Regions from separate parts of the Anaeromicrobium sediminis genome, predicted to be linked through region 3. Evidence: riboswitches for the same ligand, from Rfam matches in the RefSeq annotation. Region 3 holds a riboswitch; each other region holds the start of a gene.
What was found. A riboswitch is a leader RNA that binds a small molecule or an ion and turns the genes downstream of it on or off. The one in region 3 is predicted to bind glycine.

Region 1: it holds a riboswitch for glycine, as region 3 does, so the genes downstream of both, gcvT (glycine cleavage system aminomethyltransferase GcvT) here and CCE28_RS17040 (ACT domain-containing protein) in region 3, are expected to answer to the same signal.
Region 2: it holds a riboswitch for glycine, as region 3 does, so the genes downstream of both, CCE28_RS04435 (GrdX family protein) here and CCE28_RS17040 (ACT domain-containing protein) in region 3, are expected to answer to the same signal.

Annotation. Positions count from the first base shown of each region.
Region 1 covers NZ_NIBG01000023.1:6,048-11,696, forward strand. Annotated here, with positions in the region: gene gcvPA (aminomethyl-transferring glycine dehydrogenase subunit GcvPA) at 1-50, shown strand, start outside; gene CCE28_RS18020 (PLP-dependent aminotransferase family protein) at 50-1,072, shown strand; glycine riboswitch at 1,384-1,484, shown strand; glycine riboswitch at 1,488-1,568, shown strand; gene gcvT (glycine cleavage system aminomethyltransferase GcvT) at 1,710-2,816, shown strand; gene gcvH (glycine cleavage system protein GcvH) at 2,940-3,326, shown strand; gene gcvPA (aminomethyl-transferring glycine dehydrogenase subunit GcvPA) at 3,362-4,702, shown strand; gene gcvPB (aminomethyl-transferring glycine dehydrogenase subunit GcvPB) at 4,702-5,649, shown strand, end outside.
Region 2 covers NZ_NIBG01000002.1:327,160-332,808, reverse strand. Annotated here, with positions in the region: gene grdA (glycine/sarcosine/betaine reductase complex selenoprotein A) at 1-16, opposite strand, end outside; gene CCE28_RS04450 (glycine/sarcosine/betaine reductase component B subunit) at 41-1,327, opposite strand; gene trxA (thioredoxin TrxA) at 1,387-1,707, opposite strand; gene trxB (thioredoxin-disulfide reductase) at 1,724-2,671, opposite strand; gene CCE28_RS04435 (GrdX family protein) at 2,704-3,072, opposite strand; glycine riboswitch at 3,246-3,352, opposite strand; gene CCE28_RS04430 (DegV family protein) at 3,464-4,303, opposite strand; gene CCE28_RS04425 (Na/Pi cotransporter family protein) at 4,457-5,649, opposite strand, start outside.
Region 3 covers NZ_NIBG01000020.1:12,515-18,163, forward strand. Annotated here, with positions in the region: gene CCE28_RS17035 (PFL family protein) at 53-1,411, opposite strand; gene CCE28_RS17040 (ACT domain-containing protein) at 1,427-1,699, opposite strand; glycine riboswitch at 1,837-1,924, opposite strand; gene CCE28_RS17045 (THUMP domain-containing class I SAM-dependent RNA methyltransferase) at 2,335-3,483, opposite strand; gene CCE28_RS17050 (HD domain-containing protein) at 3,767-4,243, shown strand; gene CCE28_RS17055 (anthranilate synthase component II) at 4,262-4,840, shown strand; gene pabB (aminodeoxychorismate synthase component I) at 4,851-5,649, shown strand, end outside.

The sequences.
Region 1 (5,649 bases), on a different contig from region 3:
GAAGCAAAAAAGAGATAGATAAACTTTCAAAGATACTGGAGGCCTTATAGTGGATAATTATAATAAATCAATTTTTCATATATCTAAACCTGGAAGAAGGGCTTATTTACTTCCACAAAAGAATATAAGTGATGAATATATATCAAATATAATACCGCCAGAATTATTGAGTGATCAGGAACTAGATTTACCAGAAGTAAGTGAATTAGATGTGATTAGACACTTTACTAATTTGTTCCATAAGGATGATAAAGTAGAAGAAGACTATGAAATTGAACTTCATAGCATAAAGAACAATCCCAAGATAAATGAGGATTTAGAAGCTATGAAAGAATTTAGCATGGTTCATCCTTATCAGTCAATTGAAACAGTTCAAGGGTCCCTTGAAGTAATATATAAATTAGATGAAATCCTAAGTAGGGCATTGAGTATGGATAGGGTATGCCTACAGGGAATGACAGGAGTACATGGAGAACTTATAAGCTTTATGCTAATGAGGGCTTATTATAATAGTATAAAAGAATTTAAAAGGACTAAAATAATAGTTTCTCATGTGGACTATAAAAATAGCAAGTCCATATTGTGTTTAGCCGGATATGAAGTTGTAAAAGTACAACTAGATGAAGAAGGAAGTATATGTATAGATTCCTTAAAAGAGTTATTAGATGATAAAATAGCTGCTATTATGCTTACCAATTCAATTGCGTTAGATTTAAAAAAGGCAAAAGAAATAGAAGAATTAGTTCACAATATAGGTGGATTAATACTTTATAATGGATGGAATATTAATTCGATTGATGAAATTATGGATTTCTCCTATGGACATATTGACATGATTCACTTTGATTTAAATAGGGCTTTTGGAAATTATTATGATTCTGGATGTGGCGCTATAGGGGTGAAGGAACATTTGGTTAAATTCTTGCCTATACCAATTGTTCACAAGGCTAATGATAAGTATATATTAGATTATGATAGGCCAGAGTCTATAGGTAAGATAAAAGGCTTTTATGGTAATTATAGAATGATTTTAAGGGCCTATACTCATATGTTGGCTAGGGGAATGAAGTAGAGAAATTATAAAAAACACAAAAGTGTCAAAAAAACTACTAACTAGGTAAATGAAATGAGAAAAAATGAAAATTATGCCTATAAAATAGAGAAAACCACATAAAATGGTATTAGAAAAAATATGGGCCACATAAGACTTTAATAGGATAAAGCCTAGTTATTACAATTAGTTCATGGAAATGGATTCTTATTTTCCTGACTATATTTGTAATAACTTCTAGAAGTTTCAAATGTGTTAAGTTAATATCAATTGTTGAAATATTCAGAAAAGTACTGTAATATAAATACAAATAATAAAATATGATTATCCAAATGAGGATAGCGTGAGATATCTTTAAAGATAGCCGAAGAAGCAATGTGGAAAAAGCCAAATTTTCACAGAAACTTTCAGGCAAAAGGATCGTTATCTGATGGGTCTCTGGAAAGTTGGATAGTTTCCACGCCGAAGGGGAAATACACCATAGGGTGTAGAAGCTCTCAGGTAAAAAAGGACAGAGGGATATGGAGGCATTAAAAATTGTCATGCCTTTATATCTCTCTTTTTAATTTCAAAAATATAAACAAGACTACATGTTATGCATAGAAGATGAGAATCATATTTAGTGTGATAAAAGAATTATTTAAGGAGGGGAAACGAAATGTCAAATCTTAAAAGAACGGCTCTTTTCAATGCCCATGGAAAGCACGGAGGAAAGATAATAGACTTCTCAGGATGGGAACTTCCAGTCCAATATGAGGGCATCACTCCAGAGCACGAAGCTACTAGAAATAAGGCTGGTCTATTTGATGTATCTCATATGGGAGAAGTGGAAGTTAAGGGTAAGGATGCCTTTAAATTCGTACAAAATTTAGTGACTAATGATGTATCTGCCCTTGAGGATAATCAGGTATTATATACATTTATGTGCTATGAAGACGGTGGAGTGGTAGATGATTTATTAGTATATAGATTTAATGAAGAACATTTTTTCCTTGTAATAAATGCTAGTAACGTGGATAAGGATTTTGACTGGATGAAGAAGAACTCAGATGGATATGATATAGATGTTGTGAATATATCAGAGGCGTTATCTCAATTGGCCATACAAGGACCTCATGCTCAAGAAATACTACAAAAACTAACAGATACAGATTTGACCGAGATAAAGTTTTTCTACTGTAAGAGAAATGTGAATGTGGCCGGAGCTAGCTGTTTGGTTTCAAGAACTGGATATACGGGAGAAGATGGTTTTGAAATATACCTAGACCATGACAATGCAGAAATGGTTTGGGAAAAACTTATGGAAGAGGGAAAAGATCTAGGGCTAAGACCAGTGGGTCTAGGAGCTAGGGACACTTTAAGATTTGAAGCTACATTACCCCTTTATGGGAATGAATTGACTAAGGATATAACTCCATTAGAAGCGGGCCTTGGATTCTTTGTAAAGTTAGACACAGACGATTTTATAGGAAAGGAAGCTTTGGTTAAGCAGAAGGCAGAAGGATTAAAGAGAAAAATAGTAGGTTTTGAAATGTTAGATAAGGGAATTCCTAGACATGGTTATGAAGTATGGGCAGATGGAAAAGAAATAGGATTTGTAACTACTGGATATGCTGCTCCTACAGTTAAGAAGAATATAGGATTTGCCATGGTTCCTATAGAGTATTCAAAACTAGGTACACCTATTGAAATAAAGGTGAGAAAAAGAATTTTAAAGGCTCAAGTGGTAAGTAAGAGATTTTACACTAAGAACTATAAGAAATAAAAGCTAAGATAGGTTTAAAAAACTATATTAGCTCAATAAAATTAAGAAAATTAAAAACAATCTAAATATGGATGTTGTTATGGACTATTATATTTAGAAAAAGTTATTAAGGAGGAATTTATTGTGAAAATAGTAGAAGGAATTTATTATTCAAAGGATCATGAGTGGATTAAGGTAGAGGGAAATGAAGCTTCTATAGGAATTACAGATTATGCTCAACATGCCCTAGGGGAAATCGTTTATGTGGAAATGCCTGAGGTTGATGATGAATTAAATGCTGGAGATGTATTTGGTGTTATTGAATCTGTTAAGGCTGCATCCGATTCTTACATGCCTGTGTCAGGAAAGATTACAGGAATAAATGAAGAATTAGAAGATTCACCGGAACTTTTAAATAATAGTCCTTATGAAAGCTGGATATTAAAGGTTGAAATCAGCGATTTATCAGAATTAGACAGTTTAATGGATCATGAAGACTATAAGGCATTTTGTGAAAGTGAAAGCCATTAAAAATTAGTTTCTATAAAGTATGGAGGAGGTAGCCTATGCATAGATATATTGCTAATACAGAAGCAGATAGAAAATATATGCTAAACGAAATAAATGCAGAATCTATAGATGATTTATTTAGTGATATTCCAGAAGAACTTAAGTTAGGTAGGGAGCTCAACTTAAAAGAGGGAATGTCAGAGATAGAAATCTTTAATCATATGAACGAAATTGCAAGTAAAAATAAGAGTATAAATGATTTAACATGCTTTTTAGGAGCAGGAGCATATGATCATTATATTCCTACTATTATAAAACACATGGTTTTAAGATCTGAGTTCTTCACTGCTTATACACCTTATCAACCGGAGATAAGCCAGGGAACGTTACAAGCTATATTTGAGTATCAAACTATGATTAGTGATTTAACGGGAATGGATGTATCTAATGCATCCATGTATGATGGTGCAACGGCTTGTGCAGAGGCAGCCATAATGGCTTGCGCAAATACTAGACGTAAATCAGTTTTAGTATCTAAAACTGTAAATCCTGAAACTAGAAAAGTGTTAAATACTTATATGAAATATAGAAACTTAGAAGTAATTGAAGTGGATATGACAGACGGAGTTACGGATTTAGAACATTTAAAATCTCTAGTAAGCAAGGAAACGGCAGGGGTTATAATCCAAAGTCCTAACTTCTTTGGAATAATAGAAGATTATTCTAAAGCTGGAGAAATAGTTCACGCAAATAAGGGGTTACTAATAACTTCTGTAGATCCAATGTCTTTAGCCATATTAAAGAATCCAGGATCACAGGGAGCAGATATTGTAGTAGGAGATGCTCAATGCTTTGGAAATGGACTAAACCTTGGAGGTCCATATTTAGGATTTATGGCAACTAAGTCAAAGTTAGCTAGAAAGATGCCAGGTAGAATAGTAGGAGAGTCTGTAGATGCAGATGGAAAGAGAGCCTTTGTTCTTACTCTTCAAGCTAGGGAACAGCATATTAGAAGATTTAAAGCTACATCTAACATATGCTCAAATCAAGGTTTAAATATGTTAATGGCAACTATTTATCTAACTACTTTAGGTAAAGAAGGATTAAAGGAAGTGGCTATGCAGTCGGCTCAAAAGGCACACTATGCCTTTGAAGAAATAACTAAGGGTGGTAAGTTTAAACCTGTATTTGATAAACCTTTCTTTAAAGAGTTTGTACTTACTAGTGATATGGATAGTACTAAGGTAAATGAGAAGTTACTGGGAGAAGGTATTCTTGGTGGATATGAAATAGGTAAAGACTATGAAGAATATAAAAATAGTTTAATGTTCTGTGTAACAGAAAAGAGAACTAAGTATGAAATAGATAAACTTTCAAGTGTATTGGAGGTGTTATAATGAGAAACTATGATAATTTAATCTTTGAAATATCTAAACCTGGTAGAAAAGCATATAAACTTCCTAAAAATGATGTGCCGGGTAAGGATTTATCAAGTATAATCCCAGCGGAGTTTTTAAGTGAAGAAGAGTTAAAATTACCAGAGGTAAGTGAGTTAGATGTAGTTAGACATTTTACTAATTTATCTAATAAAAACTATGGAGTAGATACGGGTTTCTATCCATTAGGTTCTTGTACTATGAAGTATAATCCAAAGATAAATGAAGACGTGGCGGGTATGGAGAAACTAAGTATGGTCCATCCATATCAACCTGAGAGTACAGTTCAAGGATCCCTTGAAGTTATATATGACTTAGGTGAAATGCTGGCTGAAATAGCAGGTATGGATAAGGTAACTCTACAACCGGCAGCTGGAGCCCATGGAGAGTTACTAGGTCTTATGCTAATAAAAGCATATCATGATAGCAGAAATGACTTTAAGAGAACTAAAATTATAGTTCCAGATTCTGCCCATGGTACTAATCCAGCTACTGCAGCTGTAGCTGGATATGAAATTGTGGAAATTAAATCAAATGAAGACGGCTCTGTATGTATGGATTCCTTAAAGGAAGCTTTAAGTGATGAAATAGCAGGGTTAATGTTAACAAATCCAAGTACATTAGGATTATTTGAAACAAATATTAAAGAAATAGCAGACTTAGTTCACGAGGCAGGCGGTCAATTATACTATGATGGGGCTAATATGAATGCCATCATGGGAGTTACAAGGCCGGGAGATATGGGATTTGACGTAATGCATTATAATCTACACAAGACATTCTCAACTCCTCACGGTGGAGGAGGTCCAGGAAGTGGACCTGTGGGAGTTAAGGAGCATTTAGCTAAATTCTTACCAGTCCCTGTAGTGGAGAAGAAGGATGATAAATATATCCTAGGCTATGATAGA
Region 2 (5,649 bases), on a different contig from region 3:
CATCAAATAAACTCATTGTTACCATCCTCTCTACTAATTCTTAATATTCTGTTGCAGATAATCTGTTAAATCCTAATTCGTTAGTAGCACCTGTAATTACTTGGATTTCAGCAGTAATGCTTCCATCTTCGCTTAAACTTCCATCAAATCCACCAGCAATTTTATCAGTGTAATCTAACATACCAATAATCTTCTTCATAGGTGGTAAAGTGATTACTTCGTTAGCATTTCCACCTGTAACAACTGCGTCAGCCTTTGCATCAGCATCTGCTAATGATTGAGATGCACCATCTCTACCAGCATATTCGTCAGTAACGATTACAGTTTTAACGCCTTCGTTTTCAATCTTCTTGCAGTTCATTATTAAGTCAGTATCTGGGTTACCAAAACCTTCTTGAGATACGATAACTCCATCTAATCCTAAGTACTTGCATAACTTAGCAGTCCAGTTAGATGATCTTTCCTTATCTGCTAGGTATACGTTTTCGTTAGTAGCAATGATTCCAACAAAATTGAACTCTTTACCATGCTTAGCATATAAATCTTTGATGATTGGGTTGTTTAAGTGATGATATGTAGTGTTCTTATCGCAAGCAGATACACAGTTACCACTTAAGATTGCTCCATCCATAATCTCTGTTGGATATAACATAGTTGGAACAATTTTCTTAGCATCTACTCCATATACATATGTATCATGAAGAAGACCTTGAGTTTGAAGCATGTATACATAACCAACCTTTGGAAGATCTGGATATTCATTTACTGCTTCTAATAAAGGCTTAGTTTCATAAACATCAACCTCATCTGGTGTTACATCCTTACCAGTTTGTCCTACGAAAGTAGCTATTTTAAGTCCTGCCATTCTTGCAGCATGCTCATACTCATGTTGCTTTAAACCATCAACTGGCTCAATTACTAAACATAAGTTGTTTAACTTTGAGAATGGTGTATACTCAGCACCTGGGCCAGACATGTCGATAATCCCTTCCTGAAAACCAACAATCTTACCGCAAGTAACAATAGCAGCTCCTTCTAAAACATGTGTGCGACCTGAACCTACAGTGTCTACCTTGCTGATTACTCCTGGGAATATTCCCCCATTTCCTTCAACTTTTACTCTAGGTTCTATAACATCTTTAACCGGAGTTATTCTTGTCTCCTCACCTGGTTTTGCAATATCAACCTCTACTGATTTAATATGCTCGTCTTCTAAAACCAAGTTAACGATTTCGTCTTTGTTTACGAATAAAACTCCATTTTCTACCTTTGTAGCTTCTCCGAATTGTATATCAGAGATCTTAATTTTACCTAATTCTAATCGCACAAAGCTCACCTCCCTTTTATTGTAGCTTATATAAGTGGGGCTCCCACTTATATAAGTTATTAACCAATGTTATTATTTAACATAGCTTCAATATTAGCTCTGTTTGCATCGTCTTTAGTTACTTCTGCAATCTTTTCTCCACCTTTGTAAAGAGCGATTGTAGGAAGTCCTAAAACTCTTTGTCCTATAGCTAATCTTCTAGCCTTAGTTGTATTAAGTTTTGTGAATTTTACTTTTCCACTAAACTGCTCAGCTAAAGCTTCAATATCTGGCATTAAAGCCTTGCATGGCTCACAACCATCACTCCAATAATCTACTAAAACAAAACCATCTGATTCTAAAACTTCTTCTTGGAAAGTATTCTTATCAACAGCTAACATTTTGTTTACCTCCTTTTTATTCTCCAAAATTGTGTTCAATATATTTCTCTGCAGTTACAGCTGCAATTGCACCATCTGCTGCCGCAGTGATTACCTGTCTTAATGATTTTACTCTAATATCTCCTGCTGCAAATACACCATCAACGTCTGTGTTCATATCATCATCTGTCATAATGTATCCACCTTCGTTCATCTTAACTTTACCTTTATATAATTCACTTATAGGTAAGAATCCAATGAATGGGAATACTCCAAATGTACCATCATCTTCGTGTGCTTCATACTCAGTTAATTCACCAGTTTTAGTGTTTTTGAATACTATAGACTCAATAATTCCATCACCTTTAATCTCATCTACAGTAGTATCCCACATAAACTCCATTTTATCATTCTTAAATGCTTTTTCTTGAATTGACTTAGCAGCTCTTAATTCATCTCTTCTATGTACAATTGTTACTTTTCTAGCAAATTTAGTTAAGTACATTGCTTCTTCTACTGCAGAGTCTCCTCCACCGATTACGAATACTTCTAAGTCTGTAAAGAAGTCAGCATCACAAGTTGCACAGTAAGAAACTCCCTTACCTGTTAATTCTACTTCACCTTTGCATCCAATCTTTCTTGGTTGTGCTCCAGTTGCAATGATTACTGCCTTTGCATGGTACTCTTCTTTTTCACCTTTTAAAACTTTAACTTTTCCAGTGAAATCTACATCTACTATTGAATCAATTTTCTTCTCTGCTCCAAATTCTTCTGCTTGCTCTACCATTCTTGCAATTAAGCTAGGTCCTGTTGCATCTGCAATTGATCCTGGATAGTTAGCTACTTCATTTGTAGTAACTATTTGTCCTCCAACTTTACCCTTTTCAAGAATTAATGTTTTTAACTTTGCTCTTGATGCATAAAGCCCAGCAGCTAATCCAGCTGGTCCTGCTCCTACTATTACCACATCATATAAGTTTTGCATTTTAATCCTCCTTAAACTTTACTTTTTTCTTACTATATAGCACTCTTTATTATTGACAAATCAATGACTTGAAAATCTTCTAAAATACTTTCTGTCCAATTAGGAGTTTTCCTATCATTTATTAATTTTTTAGCACTTTCTAATGAATTCTCTATAATCATTAAGGATTCCATATCTAGTTTAGCCACTTCTTTTGAAATCAATACAGATTTATAAGGAGTTTCATTTGGTTTAATACTTGATGATAGTGGATGTGTAAGCAACTTATGTCCCCCATGAATCTTATCTCTAACTAATTCTAGTACTTTAATGAAATCCTTTTCCTTCATGTAAATAGTATCTATTTCCTTGGAAAATTCTTCATTCACTTTTGGGTTATTCGTCACTAATATTCTTTTCATCTCATCCTCCAACTTTCTAAAAAGTCACAATCATTTTTATTTTATGACACTTTTGAATAAAATAAAAGCATGGCAAATAATTATGCCACGCTTCTCTGTCGTAAACCTGAGAGATTCTCCCCATAGGGGATTGCTCCTTCGGTGCTTTTTATTTAAAAAGCTTTCCAGAGTTCTGTCAGAGTACGGTCCTTTTGCCTGAAAAATTCACAAACCAGTTGGCAATAACATAGTTTGTTTGTCCCTTCGGCGACTAATTTTAGTTCTCTCCCACACCCATCAATCAGAAATCGATTTTTTTATACAATTTTTTCTATGTCCTTATCACAATTTCATTATAGAACAAAGTTTAAAATTTATCAATATCTTTTTTATGCAAGTATGCAAGTTTTTTTTACTTTAAAAATATAATCCCGATTAGGCTTGGTCCAGTATGCGTGCCTATTGTAGGCCCTATGCGACTTTCAAGGATTTCCACAGGTTTTAACTCTTCTCTCACTTCTTCCTTCATTTTTTCGAAACTTTTTTCATTTTTACCATGTATCAGGGTAATTGAACCTATTTTTCCATCAAGCGACATACTTCTACACATATCTATCATTTTCCTTATTATTTTTTTACTACCCCTTACTTTATCCATAACTTCTATTTCTCCACCCTCAATATGTAATATGGGTTTTAAATTTAATAAATTTCCTATCATGGCTTTAGCAGGACTTAATCTTCCACCTTTTTTTAGATATTCTAGAGTTTCTACAGAAAATAATACTTCCACCCTATCTATCATACTATTAATTTTTTCAATTATTTCTTCTTTTGTTTTACCTTCTTTAGCCATTCTAGCTGCCTCTACAGCCATCATTCCACATCCATAGGATAGTGATAGAGTATCTATCACATGAACTTTCTCTGGATCTGTTGCATCCTTAGCTATTAAGGCCGATTGATGAGTTCCACTTACCTTTGAGGATCCATTTATAATTATGATTTCATAACCTTCACTTAAATATTTTTCTATTTTTTCAATATATGCACTAGGTATAACTTGCGCTGTTTTAGGAAGTTCTGTACTTTTTTCCAACTTTTCAAAAAATTCATCTATAGTTATTGTCACCTGATCTTCATATTCTACTTCTCCAAATCTTACTTTAAGGGGTAATACACATATATCATATTTTTGGGCTACTTCTTTGGGAATGTCAGACAAACTATCTGTTATTATTTTTATCTTCATGAAATATGCTCCTTTCATTTTGTACCTACTTATAGATAATCTTATTATTAGGATTTGTCTTTTACAACATTTTTTATTTAGTATGTTAAAATTTTAATATTCTAATTAAAAAAGTGTAATAAGGGTCCTAACCCCTATTACACCTATTTTATATTATCTATCTGGAAAATCTAATACGGCAAAGGCAATCTTAGCTGTATGATCTCCTATTCTTTCTAAATTGCTTATAATATCTAGGAATATAACTCCAGAAGATGTAGTACATTCTTGTCTATTAAGTCTACCAATGTGGCTAGCTCTTAATGATTTTTCCATATGATCTATTTCGCCTTCTCGTTCTAATATTCTTCTTGCTGTATTTAAGTCAGCTGTTTCTAGGGCTAAAATAGATTCCTTATAAGACTTTAGAACTCTCTCGTGCATCTCTTCTAATTCCTTGATACCTTTATCACTAAATACTAATTTATTGTCTTTCTTATATACGGCCAATTCTGCAATGTTATCTGCATGATCTCCAACTCTTTCAATATCGTTTATAGTATTAAACATTCCATCTACAATTTCATGTTGTCTCGCTGATAGGGATGTATTTGATAATTTAACTAAATATTCTCCTATGGATCTTTCCATATTATTTATAATCTTTTCAAGCTTAAAGGCTTCTTTAGCAATTTTTTCACTACCCTCAAAGAATGCTTTTATAGATAACTCATAACTTTCTAACACTATATTTGCCATGTTTAATATTTCTTTATTTACCTGAACCATAGCTATTGATGGAGTTTCTAACATTCTATCATCAAGGTACTTAATACCCTTTTGCTCTGTTTCTTCTATATCTTGTATTGGTATTAGCTTATTTGCTAATCTAACTAATAGTGGTGCAAAAGGTAATAATATTAATGTATTCGCTATATTAAATATAGTATGGGCATTTGCAAGCTGTCTCTCTGGAAGTGAAGTCATCTTTGTAACAAAGTCTATTGTAAGACCTTTAAATGCTATCATAAATAAAACTGTACCTGTTACGTTAAACATTAAATGTATAATTGCGGCTCTTTTAGCAGTTTTATTAGCACCAATACTTGACAACATAGCCGTTACACAGGTTCCTATGTTTGTACCGAATAAAATCGGAAGTGCTGCCTCTATAGGTAGTAAACCTTCACTAGCAAGGGCTATTAATATACCCGTTGTGGCACTTGAACTTTGGACTACTGCTGTTATAAAGAATCCTGTGAATATGGCCATTAAAGAATCTACAAATGTATGATTTCCAAAAGAAAGAAGCATGTCTTTAAATCCACTATACTCTCTTAATGGCTTTACTGAATCCTTCATTAAAT
Region 3 (5,649 bases):
CCTAATCCCATTCCGTTACCCTATATATTCTAAAAACAAATAATAGTCTCCCTTAATTTTTGAAGCTATGAACTGGGGCTGGAACTCTTCCTCCTCTATTTATAAAATCAACACTACTAAATTTACTTACGGCCATAATAGGAGCACTTCCTAAAAGACCTCCAAATACTACTTCATCTCCGAGACCTTTACCATAAACGGGAATAATCCTTACGGCAGTTGTTTTATGATTTATTACTCCAATAGCCGCTTCATCGGCAATCATAGCTGAAATAGTTTCATCTGGAGTATCGCCAGGAATGGCGATCATATCAAGACCTACTGAGCAGACACACGTCATTGCCTCTAATTTTTCAATATTTAGTGAACCAGATTTTACAGCCTTTATCATTCCCTCATCTTCACTAACAGGGATAAATGCTCCACTTAATCCACCCACATGGGAAGAAGCCATAATTCCTCCCTTTTTAACAGCATCGTTTAAAAGGGCTAAGGCCGCTGTAGTACCGTGTCCCCCACAGCTTTCAATACCCATTTCTTCTAAAATTCTTGCCACACTATCTCCTATAGCAGGAGTTGGTGCAAGGGATAAATCTAGTATTCCAAAGGGAACATTCAGCCTATTTGCGGCTTCCTTCCCTACTAATTCTCCCATTCTCGTTATTTTAAATGCAGTTTTCTTTATGGTGTCAGCCACCACATCAAAGGGAGCACCCTTTACCTTTTCTAGTGCTGCTTTTACAACTCCTGGTCCGCTTACACCTACATTTATGACGCATTCCCCTTCTCCAGCTCCATGAAAGGCTCCTGCCATGAAAGGATTATCTTCTACTGCATTAGCAAAAACAACAAGCTTAGCACATCCTATACTATTTTGATCCCTCGTAAGATAAGCTGTCTTTTTAATGATTTTACCCATATGGGCAACTGCATCCATATTTATACCCGACCGGGTGTCTCCAATATTTACTGAAGAACACACTCTTTCTGTAACAGAAAGGGCCTCTGGAATTGAATCTATAAGAATCCTATCTCCCCTTGAATATCCCTTTTGAACAAGGGCTGAAAAACCACCAATGAAGTTAACGCCTACTGCCTTTGCCGCCTCATCTAGTGTCTTTGCAAACTCTACATAATTTTTATCATTGCTTGTTTGGGCAACTAATGATATGGGGGTTACAGAAATCCTCTTATTTATAATAGGTACTCCATATTCTGCTTCAAGTTCTTCTCCCACTTTTACTAGGTTTTCTGCATATCTTGTAATTTTATCGTAAATCTTAATCCGCGATTGTTTTCCATCTGTATGGCAGCAATCTAGTAAGGATATCCCCATGGTAATAGTTCGAATATCTAGTTTTTCCTTTTCAATCATTTGAATTGTTTCCATTATATTTTTAAATTTACTCATTGTCATCATCTCCCATTATGAAATTTTGTGCATAGAATCAAATACATCTTCATGTTGTATTTTAATAGAAACACCTATACTTCTACCCACTTTTTCAAGATTGTCTTTTATATCTTTAAAGAAATCTTTCCTATCTTTTAAATCTACAATCATAATCATGGTAAAGTAATCCTGCAAAATAGTTTGGCTAATATCTAAAATATTTATATTGTTTTCTGCTAAAGCAGAAGTAACCTTTGCAATTATACCAACCTTATCCTTTCCTATTACTGTAATAACGCCCTTCATAAAACACATCTCCTCTTTTATTGAATATAATTTTTTTAAAAATAAAAGAGACACAATCAAAATGATCGGTCTCTAGAAAGTAAAATTATAAATGAAAAATAAGTATGTATCCATAGGAATACACCCTTTTTCATTATTAATTATCCCCTGTCCTTTTACCTGAGAGTTTCACCATTGCTGGCTTTCCCCTTCGGTGCTCATATGAGTCTCTCCAGAGGCCCGTCCCATAACGGTCGCAAAAACTTCCGCTATCTTCAACCGGCACTATGAAATTATGTAGAGAATTATAACACAATTCTAAAATGTAACGCAACTACAAATTTAAAAATACATTTTTGAGACGTATATACCTTTTAGTTGTAAGCTCCATAAATCATAGCACCTACAAGTTTTTATAAATCAAAAATTTTTCAGCAGGTGGAACATCAGAACATCCTTTGCTGCAAACAATTATGAACCTTCTATCCTAACTATAACATTCACACTCTATAGTCTGATAGTGACTTGCCTGTGAAACGTTTTGATTTATGGAAATGTAGTAGGTCCACATAAGCCTAGCTTACATATAATTTCTCTCCATAGCAAAAAAGATTCTAGTTTTTTATGAGTAAAAAACTAGAACCTTCATATCTCATCTATTTATTATTAAAATATTCTTTCGGTGGCTTTGGGCCAAAGAATTGGTAGTAGTCTACCTTAATTCTACCGTTAAATAATTTTCTCTTTTTATCTGCTTTCTTACCATATAACTTCTCTAATTCTTCATCAGAAGTTATTATATATTTTGACCAGGTTTTAAATTTTGAAAAGCTCTTCCCCATTCTCTTATAAAGTCTTTGAACTTCTGCCTTCTCCCCTAATCTTTCTCCATAGGGAGGATTGCTGATTATATATCCATATTCCTTGTCAGAATGGATCTTTCCCATATCATGTGATTCAAATTTAATACACTCGTCTACACCTGCATTATATGCATTATCTTTAGCTATCTTTATAGTTTTAGGGTCTATATCTGATGCATATATGTCCAATTCAATATCTTGACGAATAGATTTAAGGGCATGAGTTCTAGCATCTTTCCAAGCTTGCTTTGGTATTCTTGACCAGTTTTCTGATATGAAACTTCTTTCCAGACCTGGGGCTATATTTTTACCTATCATAGCTGCCTCTATAGCTATAGTTCCAGAACCACAAAATGGATCTATAAGGGCTCTGTCCCCTCTCCATCTGCTTATCATTACCATGGCTGCTGCTAGAGTTTCTTTAAGGGGAGCTTCATTGGCCGTCTCCCTATATCCTCTTTTATGTAATCCTACACCAGATGTATCTATGGTAATTGTAGCTATGTCCTTTAAAAGAGCTACTTCTATTCCATATTCTGCACCCGTTTCTTTAAACCAATCTACTTTATATTGAGATTTTAATTTTTCTACTATGGCCTTTTTAGTTATGGCCTGACAGTCAGATATACTAAATAATGTGGACTTTACACTCTTTCCGTTTACAGGAAATTTGTCATTTTCACCGATCCATTCATGCCAAGGTAATTTTTTAACTCCTTGAAACAATTCTTCAAAGGTAGTAGCCTTGAATTCTCCCATTTTAACTAATACTCTATCTGCTACCCTAAGCCACATATTTAATATGGGAATATCCCTTTCCTCTGCCTTAAATTCTACTTTACCATTATCTACTTTTATTACTTCATATCCTAAGTTTTCCACTTCTATTTTTACTAATTTTTCTAACCCAAAGGTTGCCGTTGCAATTAAAGTTAATTCCATATTATCTCTCCTATATGTTATTCTTTAGTATTATAACACATATGGTTAATCAATATTAATTTTGTTGACTAATTGTTGACGTATTTTTTATAATATATAAAATGTCAAAATTTATCTAAATTCATAGGTTTAAGGATAAATATTCCCTTTTCTACTGTTATTAATTTATCTATATTGATTGTAAATAATAAATAATGATAAAATTAGACAAAGTAAGTTATATAGGGAGATAGTTTAGAAATTAAAGTTGTTAACAAATCCTTAAATACTCAGGAGAAATCATATGAATAGAGTAAACAAAATATTAGAAAATGAAAAGTACAAGGAATACTTAAATAGAATAAACATGTGTGAAAAAGACAGAATATTTTGCCGTCATACCCTACAACATTTTATTGACGTATCTAGAGTAGCGTATATTCTTTCATTAGAAAAAAATCTATCCTTAGAAAAGGAAATAATATACGCAGCAGGATTACTCCATGATATTGGTAGGTTTATGGAATACGAGGAAAATATAGACCATGCAGTAGCCTCTGCTCATTTATGTGTGCCTATCCTTGAAGATAGTTTATTTTCTCAGGAAGAAATAGGTTTAATAAAGCAGGCTATAAAAAGTCATAGAAATAAGGATTTATTAAAATCAGATTTAGATTTTATAATTTATGAAGCAGATAAAAAATCTAGATTATGTTTAGACTGTAAGGCACTCAAGGAATGTAAAAAATTCAAAAACACACTACCAAAACTCACATATTAAATAAGGGAGCTGTTTTAGTTGATATTAATGATTGATAACTATGATTCATTCACTTATAACTTAGTTCAGTATTTATCTTCATTAAAAGAAGAAGTAGTTGTAAAAAGAAATGATGAATTGACTATTGAGGACATAGAAAATTTAAATCCAGACATTATCGTACTGTCTCCTGGGCCATGTACTCCTAATGAAGCTGGTATTTGTATAGAAGTAGTTGAAAAACTTAAGGGTAAATATCCAATCCTAGGGATTTGCCTAGGTCATCAAACTATAGGACAAGTATTTGGTGGAAAAATAATAAAAGCGCTAGAACCAGTTCACGGAAAGGTTCACAATATAGATCATACTGATAAGGGCGTGTTTAAAGGACTTAACAATCCTCTTAAAGTAACTAGGTATCATTCACTAGTCATAGATAAGAATACGTTACCAGACTGTCTTGAAGTTACTTCTCTAACTAAAGAAGGAGAAATTATGGGTGTAAAACATAAGGAATTTATGATAGAAGGGGTACAATTCCATCCAGAAGCCATACTTACAGAGCAGGGAATGGAACTACTTCATAATTTCTTAAAGAGAGCTAAATCTAAAAAGTAGGTGACTAAGGATGAAAATAAAAAAAATAGATACTAAATATAACGGATTTGAACTATATACTTTATTTAAAAATTATCCCTATAGCTTCATTCTAGATAGCGGTATGGATAAGGAAAGACTGGGTAAATATTCTTTTATAGGATTTGACCCATTCTTAGTATTTAAAAGTAAAAATGAAACTATAACCATTGAAGAGGGTAATACTACTAGGGTTTGTAAAGGTAATCCCTTTGATGAATTACGAGATATTATGAAAAAATACGAATTCAAATATGATTCTCCCCTTCCCTTTATAGGTGGGGCCGTTGGATATTTTTCCTATGATTTATGCCATCACGTAGAAAATCTACCTAGAACTGCCCTAGATGATGTTAATATATATGATTGTCACTTTGGATTATACGATGGAATAATAGTAGTGGACCATACTGAGGACGAAACATATATATGCTCTTTAGGTATTAAGGATGATGAAAATAAGGTAATAGAATTTATAGAAAATATTATAAGTAAAAAGCCTCTGCCTTCTGTAGAAGAAGAAAATAAGGATGAAGTAACTATAGAATCTAACTTTACTAAAGAAAATTATGTAAAAGCCATAGAAAGTATTAAAAATTACATTAGAAGTGGTGATATATATCAAGCCAATATGACTCAAAGATTTACGGCAAATATGACCCAATCACCCCTTTCTTTATATTCTAAGTTAAGAAATATAAATCCAGCACCCTTTGCTGCATTTATGGACTTAAAGGACCATCACATATTATCCTCTTCTCCAGAGAGATTTATTCAGATAAGAGATAATC